DNA from 2 places in the Desulfotomaculum sp. genome. Region 2 is predicted to be linked to the other one. Evidence: a T-box and tRNA genes for the amino acid it is inferred to sense, from the RefSeq annotation. Region 2 holds a T-box; the other holds one or more tRNA genes.
What was found. A T-box is a leader RNA that pairs with one kind of tRNA and senses whether it is charged. The one in region 2 lies ahead of ileS (isoleucine--tRNA ligase), so its partner is inferred to be a tRNA-Ile.
Positions count from the first base shown of each region.

Region 1: it encodes a tRNA-Ile, which carries the amino acid that the T-box ahead of ileS (isoleucine--tRNA ligase) is inferred to sense. The anticodon was not compared.

Region 1 is NZ_CEVWQM010000039.1:11,242-17,179, forward strand. It holds gene AC1U9Z_RS16765 (deoxyguanosinetriphosphate triphosphohydrolase) at 1-549, shown strand, start outside; gene dnaG (DNA primase) at 748-2,559, shown strand; gene rpoD (RNA polymerase sigma factor RpoD) at 2,556-3,659, shown strand; tRNA gene AC1U9Z_RS16780 (tRNA-Asn) at 3,730-3,804, shown strand; tRNA gene AC1U9Z_RS16785 (tRNA-Ile) at 3,812-3,886, shown strand; tRNA gene AC1U9Z_RS16790 (tRNA-Glu) at 3,976-4,051, shown strand; tRNA gene AC1U9Z_RS16795 (tRNA-Val) at 4,061-4,136, shown strand; gene AC1U9Z_RS16800 (FadR/GntR family transcriptional regulator) at 4,268-4,984, opposite strand; gene AC1U9Z_RS16805 (hydroxyacid dehydrogenase) at 5,503-5,938, shown strand, end outside.
Region 2 is NZ_CEVWQM010000011.1:49,999-60,772, forward strand. It holds gene ileS (isoleucine--tRNA ligase) at 1-2,536, opposite strand, end outside; T-box leader at 2,593-2,822, opposite strand; gene AC1U9Z_RS08380 (DUF167 domain-containing protein) at 2,954-3,241, opposite strand; gene AC1U9Z_RS08385 (DivIVA domain-containing protein) at 3,342-3,881, opposite strand; gene AC1U9Z_RS08390 (YlmH family RNA-binding protein) at 3,913-4,704, opposite strand; gene AC1U9Z_RS08395 (YggT family protein) at 4,704-4,958, opposite strand; gene AC1U9Z_RS08400 (cell division protein SepF) at 4,985-5,422, opposite strand; gene AC1U9Z_RS08405 (YggS family pyridoxal phosphate-dependent enzyme) at 5,437-6,114, opposite strand; gene AC1U9Z_RS08410 (biotin/lipoyl attachment domain-containing protein) at 6,132-6,929, opposite strand; gene pnpS (two-component system histidine kinase PnpS) at 7,365-8,747, opposite strand; gene AC1U9Z_RS08420 (response regulator) at 8,754-9,452, opposite strand; gene pgeF (peptidoglycan editing factor PgeF) at 9,475-10,293, opposite strand; gene AC1U9Z_RS08430 (MBL fold metallo-hydrolase RNA specificity domain-containing protein) at 10,310-10,774, opposite strand, start outside.

The DNA of each region.
Region 1 (5,938 bases), on a different contig from region 2:
ACCTATGAGGTTTTGGATGGCATTCTTAATCATACCGGACCCAATAAGCCGATCACGCTGGAGGGGCAAATCGTAAAAATAGCGGATCGCATAGCCTATATCAATCATGATATTGATGATGCCTTAAGGGCCGGGATCATTAACATTCAGGATATTCCTTGGGATTGTTTAAGTGCATTAGGAGTAAGACATAGTCAACGGATTAATACCATGGTTTTTGATCTTATACAATTCAGCAAGGGCAAAGCAGAAATAGGTATGAGCAAAGAAATTCAAGGGGCCATGAACAACTTAAGAACTTTTATGTTTGAACATGTATATATTGGTTCTGAGGCAAAAAAGGAAGAAGATAAGGCAAGGTGTTTAATAAGGGCACTATATCTTTATTATATTGAAAACTACCATCATTTACCTATTGATATGCGTCAAAGGATAGAACATGAGGAAATTTCCAGGGTCGTGGTGGATTATATTGCCGGCATGACCGATCGTTATGCTGTGGCCCAATACAAAAAAATATTCATTCCCAAAGGATTTCCCTTAGAATAGCTCAATGTTTATATTCAATGCAAATATTGGTAATAATAAAGCTGTACCATGAGAAAAATTGTCGAAGTGTTGCAGGAGATTTTTTAATCGCAGCGAATAATCTTTAAACTGTAGTTCGGATTCCGGGCGCATTCCAAAAATGGGAAAAACCCCTGTCCATAGCAAAAAAGTAAGGAAAGGTAGCAAAGGGGTGAATAGATGGCTGGGCGGATTCCGGATTCTGTAATTGAAGAGATTAGGCAAAGATCGGACATTGTGGAAGTCATTTCCCGTTATGTGGCTTTAGAAAAACGCGGCAAGAATTATCTGGCCCTATGCCCCTTTCACCAGGAAAAGACACCTTCCTTTAACATAAACCAGGAGAGGCAGATATTTCATTGCTTTGGTTGCGGCGTTGGGGGGAATGTCTTTAAGTTTTTAATGATGGTGGAGGGTCTTTCTTTCCCCGAGGCTGTCAGAACCCAGGGGGCTAGAATAGGAATAGATGTTCCGGAAGAGGCCTCACCAAAGGACAATATTCAGCAAGCCAAGAAAGACAGGGCTTTTAAAATATATGGCTTAGTGAGGGACTTTTACCGCTTTCTGTTAACCAAAGATGTTGGCTCAGCAGCAATAAAATATATAGAGACCCGTAACCTTACCGATAGCACCAGGGAAAATTTTGAGCTGGGTTATGCACCACCGGGCTGGGATGCCTTAACAAAGTTCTTGACATCTAAAGGTATTTCTGGCGAAGAACTAACGAATTTGGGCTTGGTGCATAAAAAGGAAGCCGGGGGATATTACGATCGGTTTCGCCATCGGGTAATGTTTCCTATTTGGGATAGCCAGGGGCGGGTTGTGGGCTTCGGTGGCAGAACCATGGGGGACGATACTCCTAAGTACCTAAACTCACCAGAAGGGGAGTTTTTCAAAAAAGGGCAGCTTCTCTACGGTTTGCACATCGCCCGCAAAGGGATTAGAGAGCTTGGCTATGTGGCGTTAATGGAGGGCTATATGGATGTGGTAGCCACTTACCAGCATGGTGTGACCAATGCCGTAGCATCCCTGGGAACAGCCTTCACCCGGGAGCAGGGAAATTTGCTTATGAGTTATACCCACGATGTTGTGATAGCCTATGATTCCGATGACGCTGGGATCAAGGCAGCAATTCGGTCGGCAGATATTTTGCAGGAATTGGGCTGCCGAGTTAGAATTGCTACCATTGTTGGAGCAAAGGACCCGGATGAATATATTCAAGCCCATGGATTATCTGGCTGGCAAAGTGTAATTGAGCAGGCAATGCCAATGGTTCAATATAAGTTATTACAGGCGGCAAAAAAATACGGTATACAAAATCCAGGCACCAAACAAAGAATCCTACAGGAGGTGTTACCCAATTTGGCTTCTGTGGCCAGTGCCATTGAATTTGAAGAAACAGTTAAGCAAACGGCCACAGTTTTGCAGGTGAACTGGGAGACCGTGCTGGAGGAAATTAAAAATTACAAAAAAAGCTTAAGAAAAAAACCTACAATTCAGGATAATTTTACAAAAAATAGTCATAATATACCGAGTGTGAGGAATTTTTTGCCTCCGCCATTAAAGGATAAAAGGTCAATTGCTGAAGCAGGTATATTAAGATTTGCCATAGAAAATAAAGAATCTCTAGAACCGATCCTCCAAAACTTAGGTAAAGATTTTTTTCAAAATAGTGTTTACCAGAAAATATTTGATGTATATCTCGAGACGGGATATGAAGATTCTGTATTATTGGATGAATTAGATGAAATATCCCAAGGGGTTGTAAGCAGTTTACTGGTCCAAGAAATTCCAGGGCAAAATGCAGATCAAATACTTTCTGATTTAATTAATACCATAAAAAGAGCAAGAGAAAAAGCAAAACTTGATGAATTGTTAATAAAGTTGGCAGCGGCGGAGAAAAGCGGAGATACCGAAGGAGTAATCCAGCTGAGTCGCGAGATTAATCTTATCATGAAATCCGAGGGGCCCGAAAGGGGAGTGGCAACATGAGGGACGAAATGAAAGTAGAACAAGTTAAAGAATTAATTGAAAAGGGCAAAAAACGTGGGGTACTAACATACAACGAAATTATGGATACCCTTCAGGGTACCGAATTGTCGCCAGATCAAATTGATGACATTTATGAAAAAATTTCTGCCATGGGTATTGAAGTTGTCCCCTTAGCCAGTGATTTGGAGCCTCTGGAAGTAGATGACTCAGTGGACAATACACCCGAGGAAGAGGTAGAAGTAGAAGTAGATTTAAGTATTCCCGAGGGTATTGGTATTGACGATCCAGTTCGTATGTACTTAAAGGAAATTGGTCGGGTACCGCTTCTCACCCCCGAGGAAGAAATCGAACTGGCCAAACGGATGGAGCAAGGGGATGAAGAGGCTAAACGTCGTCTTGCTGAGGCTAACTTACGTTTAGTTGTAAGCATTGCCAAGCGTTATGTGGGCAGAGGAATGTTATTCCTGGATTTAATTCAAGAAGGTAATTTAGGTTTGATAAAAGCCGTAGAAAAATTTGATTTTCGTAAAGGCTTTAAATTTAGCACCTATGCAACTTGGTGGATTCGCCAGGCCATAACCAGGGCCATTGCAGACCAGGCTCGTACCATTCGTATACCCGTACACATGGTAGAAACCATCAATAAATTAATTCGGGTTTCCAGACAATTACTCCAAGAATTGGGGAGGGAACCATCGCCTGAGGAAATCGCTAAGGAAATGGATATTTCCGGCGATAAAGTCCGTGAGATTATGAAGATTGCCCAGGAACCTGTTTCACTGGAAACTCCCATTGGTGAAGAAGAAGATTCCCATTTAGGTGACTTCATTGAGGATGCGGATGCCAGGGCACCAGCAGAAGAAGCTTCCTTTACACTCCTCCGCGAACAACTGGACGAAGTGCTTAAGACATTAACCGATCGGGAGCAAAAGGTATTACGCTTGCGTTTTGGCTTAGATGACGGTCGTGCTAGAACACTGGAAGAAGTGGGACAAAAATTTGGTGTTACCAGGGAACGTATTCGTCAGATTGAAGCAAAGACATTGCGTAAATTGCGTCATCCTAGCCGCAGCAAGAAATTAAAGGATTATCTGGACTAAAATAATAAAAAAATAAAATATGGGTTGACCTCACGGAGTTGTTTTAGTATAATAACTTTCGTGATGATGCTCCTCGATAGCTCAATGGTAGAGCAACCGGCTGTTAACCGGTAGGTTGTAGGTTCGAATCCTACTCGGGGAGCCAAATATAAGGGCCTATAGCTCAATGGTGGAGCATCCGGCTCATAACCGGCTGGTTCCAGGTTCGAGTCCTGGTGGGCCCACCAATTGAGAAGTGGGATGTGAGAGGTTGGAAGTGAGAAGCCTCTCGCAAAAAGAATCCCACCTCTAATTTCTCACATCTCACCTCTCAAATGGCCCCTTGGTCAAGTGGTCTAAGACACCGCCCTTTCACGGCGGTAACACGGGTTCGAATCCCGTAGGGGTCACCAAATAAATATGGGCGATTAGCTCAGCTGGGAGAGCGCCTGCCTTACAAGCAGGATGTCGGCGGTTCGATCCCGTCATCGCCCACCAGAAAACCCTTACCAAATCGGTAAGGGTTTTGTTTTTTATGTCGTTAACGGCACAGGCGAGTAGCACAAGGGGACGGTTCTTTTGTGTTGTTCTATAGAACAACACAAAAGAACCGTCCCCTTGTGCTATGGCTAATTCCTTTTTTCCTTCTTTTCCTTTCGGTGAGTCTCCAACACACTGCTTAAGTGTTCTTCCATGACCTTCTTGGCTTCTTCTGCTTTGTGTTCAATAATAGCAGTTAATACACGCTCATGTTCGTCAATCGAACGGACGGCGCGACCTGGAATACGGTGGGTTTCGACCGTGGTATGCTCAAGCATATCTAAAATATTTTCCGTCATAATAGCAACCACTGGGTTTTGAGAGGCCTCTGCCACCAGGATGTGGAAGTTGCGGTTTAATTCCGCAAATCGGTCAGGGTAATCAGCCTCATCAACATTATGGGCTTCTTCTAATAGATTTTTTAGTTTAATATAGTCCTCAGGGGTACAACGCTGGGCGGCCCAAAAGGCAGCAGCCTTCTCTAAAAGAATACGAACCTCATAAATATGCTCCAACGTCTCCAAATGATACTGCAGAAGTTGGGATAGGTGCTGTCCCACCACACTGCCATCCGGGGTAGCCACAAAGATACCAACACCGTGCTTAACATCCAGCAGTCCGATACCTGCCAAGGTTTTTACAGCATCCCGGATGACCGTACGACTTACACCAAAGTTTTCGGCCATGTCTCTTTCAGTAGGCAGACGATCCCCAGGTTTTAATTGTCCTGTGGCTATAAGGTTTCTTATATAATCGGCAACCTCAGTGCGAAGGCTTTCACTACGTCCAATGCGATTATTAAACATTTCTCACCTCTAAAAAATTGGGTATACCGATAAAGGTAATACCTCTAGTGTTCTAAATATACTATATTTCACATTATCTCTCAAGATATATTAAAAAATATAAGGTCAAAGCAGAAGCAGAAAACATTTCGACAACCAAGGCAAAACAATTGCAAAATAAGGCAAATTTGCTTGAAAATAGTAGTGAAATGACTATCAATGTCGAACAAAGTCGTATTCTTGACAAAAAATAATTGACTAATCAAGTGAATAATTGTATTATCTTTTTAAGACTGGTATTACCACATACCTAATAATACATACCTTGCAACATTCCTCGTAACAAATATTATTTTTACTTAGAAAGAAACTAAATTCAATAATTATTTTTGCTGAAAAAGACCAGAATAATAAGAAGCTAAGCGTTACAGAAAAGGGCACAAAAGCCAAAGACTTATGCTTTTTGGTACAAGACCTTTTCTAACTCAAACTGACTGCTAGTAGCAGAGGGATTCTCATAATAAATTTGAGGTGAAAAAATGAAAACCGTTGTAACCGAATTAATCTGGGAAGAGGGTCTGGAGATCCTCAGGGAATTGGGCGAAGTTGTCTATGACCAAAATCTATGGAAAAGTGACAATTTAGCCGAAGTCGTCAAAGATTGCGATGTTCTAATCGTGAGGAACCAAACCAAGGTAACCGAAGAGTTAATGACCCAGGCCCCTAATTTAAAGGTTGTTGGCCGTTTGGGTGTAGGCTTGGATAATATCAATGTGGCAGCAGCCAAAGCAAAAGGCATCCCGGTTGTCTTTGCCCGTAACGCCAACGCTATTTCCGTAGCTGAGTATGTCTTTTCTGCCATGTTTGCCTTCTCACGTCCACTGGAAAAGGCGAACCAGGATGTCAAGCAGGGTAACTGGAACCGTAAACTCTGGACCAGGGAAGAAATCTATGGCAAGACCCTGGGGCTTGTCG
Region 2 (10,774 bases):
CTTCCCCGGCAACATAAAGATCAACTTGGGCTTCCAGGGCATTGCCAATCGCCTTGTTCTGACGGGCCACTTCTAAGGCCTTTAATACTTCTTTGCGAATTTCATGGATTTTATCCCATTTCTTTTCCAGTTCAATGTCCATGTACTCAACATTTACTTCTGGCATATCCAATAATTGTACACTGGCCAGGCGTTCTCCCTCCACCGGCATATATTTATAAATCTCTTCGGTGGTAAAGGCCAGGATTGGTGTCAACAGCCGAACCAAAGCATCCAGTGCTTCGTAAAGAACAGTCTGAGCCGACCGACGCTCCAAGGAATCTGGAACTGCGGTATAGAGACGGTCCTTGATAATATCTAAGTAGAATGCACTGAGTTCCACCACACAATAATTGTGGATGGCGTGGTAAACAACGTGGAACTCATAGTTTTCATAGGCATTACGTACTTGCTTATTCAACTTGTGCAGTTCCATCAAGGCCACGCGATCTAACTCCGACATCTTTTCATAGGCTACCTTATCCTTGGCCGGATTAAAGTCGTAAATATTACCCAGCAGGAAGCGGGCAGTATTTCTAATCTTGCGGTAGGACTCAGTCATTTGCTTTAAAATATTCTGAGATAAGGCTAAATCCGTTCGGTAATCGGCAGAGGAAACCCACAGGCGAAGGATATCCGCACCCATCTGGCCGCAGATCTTTAAGGGGTCCACAACATTGCCCAGGGACTTGGACATTTTACGTCCCTTTTCATCCACTGTAAAACCGTGGGTTAAGACCGCTCGATAGGGTGGCTTTCCTGTCACAGCCACAGAAGTGGATAAAGAGGAGTTAAACCAACCTCTGTGCTGGTCACTGCCCTCCAGATAAAGGTCTGCCGGCCACTGCAGTTCTGGCCATAACTCTGGCTGATTTAATACAGCCAGGTGACTGGAGCCAGAGTCAAACCAAACATCCATGGTGTCCGTCTCTTTACGGAAATCCTTACCCTGACCACAGTGGGGACAAGTCAAGCCAGTTGGCACCAGTTCATTGGCTTCCTTAGCAAACCAAATGTCGGAGCCATGCTCCCTGAACAGTTTTTCAACGTGGGCAATGGTCTCCTCCGTGATGATTTCTTTGCCACAATCATTGCAATAGAAAATGGGAATCGGCACCCCCCAGGTCCGCTGACGGGAAACACACCAGTCACCACGACCCTCCACCATGTTGTAAATGCGCTCCTCACCCCAAGAGGGAACCCATTTGACATTGCGGATAGCCTGCAGTGTCGCCTGACGGAAGCCATCCACCGATGCAAACCACTGCTCGGTGGCCCGGAAAAAAATAGGTTGCTTACAGCGCCAGCAGTGAGGGTACTGGTGCTTAATATGAACGTGACCCATTAAAGAGTCCTGTTCCTTTAATTCCTCTACGATGCTCTTGTTGGCATCCATAATAAACTGCCCCTGAAACTTGCCGCCCTCGGCGGTAAATTTTCCTCGGTTGTCAACCGGAGCTAACACCGGCAGTTTGTACTTTTTACCAACCAGAAAGTCATCTTCACCATGGCCCGGTGCTGTATGCACCGCACCGGTGCCAGCCTCCAGGGTAACGTGTTCACCTAAAATAACCAGTGATTCCCTTTCTTCAATAAAGGGATGCTGACAAATTACTCGCTCCAGTTGTTCTCCTGAATAGGTAGCCAGGACCTCAGCCTCTTCGGCACCCACCGCTTGCTTGAAGGACTCCAACAATTCTTTGGCCACAACAATCTTCTGGCCCTGGACAACAGCCAGGACATACTCAAATTCCGGGTGCACACTGATGGCCACGTTAGCTGGCAGGGTCCAAGGGGTAGTGGTCCAAATTACCACCGCTGCATCCTGGGGTAAAACACCCTTCCCGTCTTTCACAGGGAATTTCACATAAATTGAGGGAGAGGTTTTATCGGCATATTCTACTTCTGCTTCGGCCAGAGCAGTTTCACAGCTGGCACACCAATAAACAGGTTTTAAGCCCTTGTAAATATAGCCTTTTTTGGCCATCTCACCAAAGACCCGAACCTGGGTAGCTTCATATTTGGGCAGTAGGGTTATATAAGGGTTTTGCCAGTTACCCCGAACACCCAGGCGTTGGAATTCCTCTCTTTGGGTGTTAACCCACTTTAGAGCGTAATCCTTACATTTAGCCCGAAATTCCACCGGATTAACCTGGTGGCGATTCAATCCAAGTTGCTTAATTGCTTGCTGCTCAATGGGCAGACCGTGGGTATCCCAACCCGGTATATAGGGGGAATCGTAACCACTCATGGAACGGTATTTAACAATGATGTCCTTTAACACTTTATTTAAGGTATGTCCCAAGTGAATATGTCCATTGGCATAGGGTGGGCCATCATGCAAAATAAATTTTCTTCTGCCCTTATTTTTTTCCTGTACTTTATTGTAGACATCAATTTCTTCCCAATACTTTTGTGTTTCTGGTTCCCTCTGGGGTAAATTGCCCCGCATGGGGAAATCTGTTTGAGGTAAATTTAGTGTTTTTCCGTAATCCACCTAATATTTCACTCCTGACCTTTGCATTTGATTGAGAAAATAGAAAAGCCCGCCCCTAAAGGGACGAGCTACTTTACCCGCGGTACCACCCTCATGAACAGGAAAAACCTGAACACTCGATACACTGATAACGGCAGCGCAGCCGACCAAGCCTACTCCCCGTTGTTCAGGTTTCAGCAGGCACCTCCCGGGTGATCTTCAAAGGATGGCACTGATTCGGATTCCACCAAGTACCGAACTCTCTGTACAGCCTCCAACCATCTACTACCCCGTTCAAAGGTTCTGAGAATATTTATAAACAGAACTATTATAACCAAAACCGTTCGGAAGGTCAACATTTGCGGTTTATTGTCGTTGAGTTAGCTTTTAGCTAGCCTGAAAATAACGGCCATCGGCCTTGGGCTTCATAGCTCATGGCTAACGACGAAGCAAAGCCCTTGCCTTTGCTTCACTGACCCCCCGTATACGCACTAGCTTATTCCGACCGGTATGCCCAGAGACAATCTCTACATTGGATTTAGCAATGCCAAAAACTTCCCCAAAAAACTTACAGCAGGCTTCGTTGGCGGCACCGTCCACTGGGGGTGCCGTGAGGCGAACCTTTAGAGCCCCCTCCATCTCACCGGCCAGGCTATTTTTGGCAGCCCTGGGCTGAACCCGCACTTTTATTACCACACCATTTTGATCCTCTTTTATGTCCAGCATCCAGTCCACTCTCCTAATAGCCATCAGCTTATGGGGTAGTAATTGGAAATGATACGTCCCTGACCCAAGATCAAAGGGATGCTGGGCGGCGGCTAAATTATCAGCTCACGCTCTCCTCCTCCACCGCCTGAACCTTCCCCTCCATCAGCTCCATTTGGGCTTCTAACAGGGCTCTAAACTTGGCCCTAAATACCTTGGCTTGTTTTTCCAACTGACGATATTCTAATAAAATGGCCTCAACCCTTGTTTCGGCCAACTTTAGCATTTCTTCGGCCCTGTGGGAGGCTTCCTTAACAATGCGTTCAGATTCTGCTTCGGCCTGCTGGGTCATGGTGCGGGCCGAGAATTCTGCTTGTTCCAACAGAATCTTGGCTTCCCGTTCAGCATTTTTTTTCATATCCTCAGCACTTTTTTGAGCCATCACCAGGGTGCGTTGTAAAGCATCCTCCAAATCACGGTAGTGGACAATACTTTCTTGGCTCTGACTAAGCTGTTCCTTTAACTCATGGTTTTCTACATACATTTTTTCATAGTTATCTTTTATTTTAAGCATCCAGGCGTCTACCTGTTTGGTATCATAGCCCCTAATGGCTTTATCAAACCCTTTGGCCTGAATTTCCATTGGCGTTAAATAACTCACCTGAAACACCTCCGCTGCTTTTTTATCCCAGTTATAAATAACGTTTTAACACTATACCTATTCGGCCACTTTTGGTGTTTCCTTTAATCTCGGATATTTCCACCCTGCCTCTTCCCCGCATGGAGAGCATATCGCCCTCTTGAATCGGGGCAGCTACATTGGAACAAGTATGCCAATTTATGTTTAGTCTTTCCGCCTGTATTTCCCGGGCAATGCGGCTTCTGGAGGTACCAAACCCAGCAGCGGCCACAGCATCCAAACGGAGGGAAGCAACGGTTGTTTTGATTTCTTTCACCTTTAACTCAGGCAGCACTAACTCCCCGGAGTTAATCTCTCTTACTTCCACTCCAACTTTATGTACCTTGGTTAGGTTCGTCATTAGGTAAGAAACAATCTCCTTGGCTACCATGACCTGGCAACCCTTCGGGGTAACGATTAAATCCCCTACCATTTCCCTTCGGATGCCTAATCCCAATAAAGACCCTAGAAAATCCCTGTGATTAACCTGTACCATTTTAAAATTACCCTCCACAGCTAAAAGAGTAATTTCATAATCGATATCTGTACCAGCCAGATAATCAGGGAAAATGGCAGTTCTGGTCCTTTCTGCCATTTCGTAACCACCCTGGGTGGCAAAATCCAACGCATGAATTCGTTCCAACATGGAAAGGATGAGACCCGTATGATACGGGTCATAAAAATGTGTTAACTGAGGAGAATGATTTTTTAACACGGTTTCCACTGAGTCTAAAACCTTCGTTAACACAGCTTTTTCATCGGGACTATTTAGATGACCCACCAGGGCCTTACGATCTAGTCTCATTATCTTACCATGTTAAAAATAAAGCTTTGAATCATCCTTAGTACAAGAAAAGCTACGATAGGAGATATATCCACCATGCCAAGGGGTGGGATGACTCGCCTAAAAATATTTAAGTAAGGGTCCGTTGTTTCGTAAAGAAACCGGATAATTGGATTGTGTGGGCTGTGCGGAAACCAAGATAATAAAATTCTTGCTAACAACATCATTTCATAGACCCAAAAAGCTACTTCAATAAAAGATAATAAAGTGTACATGGTTCACCCCGTCATATTATAACTTTTTATGATTTTGCCCAGGCAAAGATACTTTTCTCCTTGGTGTCTTTTCTTAACTCATTGGCTATATCAACATTACTGGGAACAAAGAGAAAAATGTTTTGCCCTACTTTCTGCATGTCACCATTTAAGGCAAAGGTTGCACCACTAATGAAATCAACAATTCTCCTTGCCTGCTCTGGCCCAGCCTTTTCTAAATTCACCACTACTGCCCGCCGGTTTTTTAGGTTTTCCGCTATCTGATGTGCCTCATCAAAGGAAGCAGGTTCACAAACAACCACTCTAAGTTGGCGACCTGAGTGAATACTTACCACCGGCGCGGTTTTCTTTTTGACCTGCTGCAAATTCTCCCTTTTATCTACAGCTTCCTTTTCTTCCTGTTGTTCTTCTGTTTCGTCAAAACCAATAAACCCCAAAAACTTATCAAACATACCCATCGCCATCCAATTCCCCCCCTTTAATATCTACTGCCAAAAATAGCCGTTCCTATTCTTATCAGAGTGGCCCCTTCTTCTATCGCTACCTTGTAATCATTGGTCATACCCATAGACAATTGATCCATCCTTACTCCGGGAATATCTTGCAAATCATGGGCCAGTCCCTTTAATTGCCTAAAGACGGGTCGAACCTCCTCCGGGTTCGTCACAAAAGGGGCAATGGTCATCAGACCTTGAATTGCAATACCGGATAAACCAGCGGCCTCGGCAACAAAATCACGTGCCTCCTGAAGCTCCAAGCCAAACTTTGTTTCCTCCCCGGCCACATTGACCTGAACCAGTACAGGTGTTACAATGCCCGCGGCCTGAGATTTTTTGTCAATCTCTTCAGCCAGTGTCCAGCGATCCAAGGAGTGTACCAATGCTACCCGACCGATTATGTGCTTTACTTTATTGGTTTGCAGGTGTCCGATTAGATGCCAGCGGGCCTCCGGTACCTCTGGTAATTTATTTTGTAATTCTTGAACTCTGTTTTCCCCTAAATCAAAGATCCCTGCGGCAATACATTCATTGGCCCTAGCCGCGGACACATTCTTGGTTACCGCAATTAAGGAAACCTCTACGGGATTTCTCCCAGCTTTTAAGGCACTGTCCAAAATTTGTTGTTTTATTGTTGAAAGGTTATCAGCAATACGCAATGTCATTCCCGCCTTTTCTATAGCTTGTCTCCCTCCCGGACAAACCTTGGATTGACTACATAGGACATACCCGGTTGAATATCCGCACCTTCTATGGCTGCTTGTCCATTTAACGTTTTAATTATTTTAACTGGCATCCAGCGAACCAGGCCTTTCCAAATGATATATAAACCTTCTTTGTTATCTTTGCTTACCAGGGCTGCTTCCTTTATCAGCAACCCATTAATTTCCTCTGTGATAATCTGAAAATCAATTGTTCGGTGATGGAGGATTTCATCGGGGTAATTCTTCATGACCAAAACAAAGGCCTTCTTTTCTCCCTTGTTCTCTAACTTATCAATTTTTACCCTGACCAATTGGTTTTGCCACTCTAGTTTTATTTCAGCATCCTTTAGCTCTTGAAGCTGCTTAAAATTCTCAGTCTCAAGCTCTCCGGCTATAAATATTGGCGTCAGATTATCAATGACCTTGGCGATGGGGGCACCCTTTTCAACATTGCCCCCTGGGCTCAAAGGAATATTATTATCTATTTTATCCAAAGGCGGCATTTCAACAACATCTAATTGTCCCGGTACTAAAATAGCTTCCAAGCCATCAATATGGTTACAGAACATACCACCAGCAGGAGTAGTCACTGCATACTGTTTTAGTCCCGATACGGTGTCCATGCTGGGGGCTTCCAATACTCCCAAGCTAGTACCGGCTTTCACCTTTTGGCCATCTGAAACGGAGTATTTCATAACCCCTTTGAGAGGAGCATTGATTAGGTATTCCTGCTTAATCAATAGGGCTGAGACGGCAATTTTCTCTGTCAATTGCCCCGGCTGAAGTGTTTCAACCCTTGCAATATTTCTATAAACAACATCCTTTAAACTTAAAAAGCACCAAAATAGGAGGAGCAAACCTAGGCAAAAAAACATAATCCTCGCCGCTAGCTTTTTTCTGGGACGTCTTGTTTTCGGTTTGCTAGCAAATCTCCTTGCCAATAACATCACCTGCCTAAATATGCCAGTTTAAAGATTTCGACAGGTCCGTTAGGAATTCCTTTGTAAAAAAAACACCCATAAGGGCGTTTTTTCTTATTTTACTAGAAGAACTTGGCTTGCGCAAAGTCTTTAGACGCAAACGGAAGCCAAGTTCTTCTAGCCTGATAATCGCTTTCTATTCTCCTTGTTCGGATGGTACTGACCAGCGGCATGAAAGTCATCTACGATCATCCTTAGAATTTTTATACTTTCAGATCGTGCAAGTTAAATCAACCTTCGATGCTTCTTTGGATTTAATGGCAAGGTAAAGGTAAAGGTGCTGCCTCGATGATTGCTTTTTACATAGATTCTTCCACTATGGGCTTCTATGATATGCTTACATATGGAAAGACCCAGGCCCGTACCACCCATTGATCTACTTCTGGCCTTATCAACCCGATAAAATCTTTCAAATACCCGCGGTAGATTTTCTTCAGGAATACCAATGCCGGTATCAGACACAGAGGTCTCAACCTTTTCTTGATTAAAAACAACCGAAATATTCACCTTGCCCCCAGACATTGTATATTTTATGGCGTTGTCCAATAGATTAATCATGACCTGGGCTAAAAAGCCCTGATCACCCGGTACGGTGGGCAGATCATCCTGTATCTCCGCTGTTATCGCAATATCCTTTTCCCTGGCCCGTCCCTCGAACATCTCCATTGTATTGCGAATAACATTCACCAAATCAACCGGTTGTTTGTTTAGTTTAGTACTCCGATCCTCCAAATGGGATAATTTTAAAAGATCATCAATAAGATTCTCTAAGCGCTTTCCTTCGGCACTAATAATACCCAAAAATTTTTGTGCTACGGTTGGTTCCTCAATGGCCCCATCCAGCAAGGTTTCCACAAAACCGTTAATGGATGTGAGGGGAGTCCTCAACTCATGGGAAACATTGGCCACAAACTCAGTCTTCATCCTTTCCAGTTTACGCCTTTCGGTTACGTCTGTTAACAGACCAACTACCCCAATTTTTTCATCATTCTTTCCCTTAAGGGGAGTAACCTGAACGCGAAATAATTTAGGCTGTGGTGTTATTACTTGTACTTCACCATGGTCCACCGGCTGCATTTCATGCAGTGCTTTGATAAAAAGTTCTTCTAACTCATGGTTGCGAATTACTTTAATCAGTTCATCACCAAGCCAATTAGCCTCTTTAATTTTAAATATCTCTTCTACCACCGGGTTGATTAGAATGACCCGGCCATGCTTGTCCAGGGCAATCACACCGTCGGCCATACTGTTTAAAATAGCCTGGGCACGGTTCCTTTCTTCCGTGATTACAATTAAATTTTTTCTCAGTTCCCGAGCCATATAGTTAATGCTCCAGGCCAGGTCATCCAGTTCCTCTTCACCTTCTACCCGAATTTCTGTATCTAAAAAACCTCCCGCCATCTCCTGGGCAACAGAAGTAATTTGCTCAACCGGTCTAATTAACCGTCGGATGGTTAACCAAGCCATAAAAACTGTGGCCCAAAAAGAGCCCAGCAGCACGGTGAGAAGGTTCGCTGAGCCAATATAAAAAAGTATGGCAAGAAGAAAGTAGATAAAAAAAAGGCAAGCATAGCTTCCTAAAGTACGCTGCCTCATCCCCTTTAGCACTTTAAACTAGACCTCCTTGAAACGATAACCTACTCCCCTGACTGTCTCGATAAATTGCGGTGCCTCTGGGATTTGCTCTAATTTTTGCCGAATATGACGGATATGAACATCAACCGTTCTCGAGTCACCACTAAAATCATAACCCCATATTTGCTCCAAAAGAAAATCACGCGTAAACACCTTGCCAGGGTTTCTGGCTAGATACCTTAATAGCTCAAATTCCTTGGGGGTAAAATCTTGTTTAATGCCTTTATAAGATACGATAAAACGTTCCTGATCAATCACCAGCTTGTCAATAATAATTCTGCCCGTTTCATCGGAAAGCTGATTATCCACAGTTTGCCGCCTTAGACGAGCCTTTATACGAGCCAGAAGTTCCCGTGGGCTAAAGGGCTTGGTAATATAATCGTCTGCCCCCATTTCCAAGCCCAACACCTTATCCAGTTCTTCGCCCTTGGCACTAAGCATGATAATGGGGATCGCACGGGTGTTGGTTTGCTGATTTAGTGTCCGGCAAACAGACAAACCATCCTGACCTGGCAGCATCACATCCAGTAAAATAATATCTGGCATTTCTGCCCTGGCCATTTCCAGAGCGGTATCCCCATCGCCTGCCTGCAATACCTGATAATCCTCCCGCTCCAAATTATACTTAATTAATTCGCGAATGGGTTGCTCATCATCCACCACAAGTACCTTGGGCATGATCGATCCCTCTTTCTTTCGGTTACTTAATCATAATTAAGGATGCCATACGACCCGTCTTCCCTTTTTCTGCACGATGGGAAAAAAACATATCATTATGGCAAACGGTACACAGGCCAGCCAAAGTAATATTTTCCGGCTTTATTGCTGCCTCCAAGAGAGCCTGGCGATTGGTCTCCCACAGGTGAAGTTTCCAGTGTCCAACGCCTGCTGGTTTAAGAAGTTCCCTCCATTGTTTAAACCGACTAACCACCACTTGTTGAACGGGTTCATCCACCTGGTAACAACAGGGACCAATGGAAGGCCCAATTCCCACTAAAATATCACCGGGATTGCAACCAAAGGCCAGTTCCATTTGCCGTACCGTCTCTGAGGCGATTCGCTGGACCGTACCCCGCCAACCAGCATGGGCCAACCCCACACATTTTTTCACCGGATCATAATAAAGGATTGGTACACAGTCAGCATAATAGCTGGATAAGGGTACACCGGGTGAATTTGTAATTAAAGCGTCGGTATCGGGCAAAGCCGTAGAATAATCTACGGCCCCCCTACCTCGATGTTCTGGACCAACAACCTGTACACGGTTACCATGGACCTGCACGGCTGCAACAAGATCTTGGTGTGGCATACCCAAAGCCTGGCAGGCGATCCGACGATTGGCCTGAACATGCCCTGGATTGTCACCCACATGTAAGGCCATATTTAATTCAGCATAGGGCTGCTGACTGATGCCCCCTACTCGGGTGGTAAAACCATGTACAATCCGATTGTCCTGCTTAAAAGCAGCAAACTGGATAAACTGGCAATGATCTTTATTGGCAACCGTTATTCCCTGCATTTAGCTTCTTCGCTCCTTAGCTAATATTCTCTCCCACATTCTCCTGGGCAACCTCATTTACCTGTGCCTCAAATTGGGCCAATTGGCGGAGCAACACAGAATACTGGGATGGTGACAGATTTCCTTGCATAATTCCTGCCATCTTTTCGTTAATACTCTTCCAGGTGTCAACAAAAATTTCGGGCATGGCCTGTTTTGACACATCCGGTGTGAGATCAACCTTCTCTAATAAACCGGGAACGTGGGCACGAATGCCCGCAGCATTGATTAAGCCCATCAATTGATCCGAAGCCTTCGCCTCACCATGCACCAGATATACCTTTTTTAGATTGGCAAACTGTTTTACCCAATTTAATAATGCAGCTTGGTCAGCATGGGCTGAAAAACCATCGATGCGGCGAATATCTGCCTTCACCGCAATTTCCTCACCATGAATACGGACTGTTTTCTCACCCGATAGAATACGCCGTCCCAGGGTTCC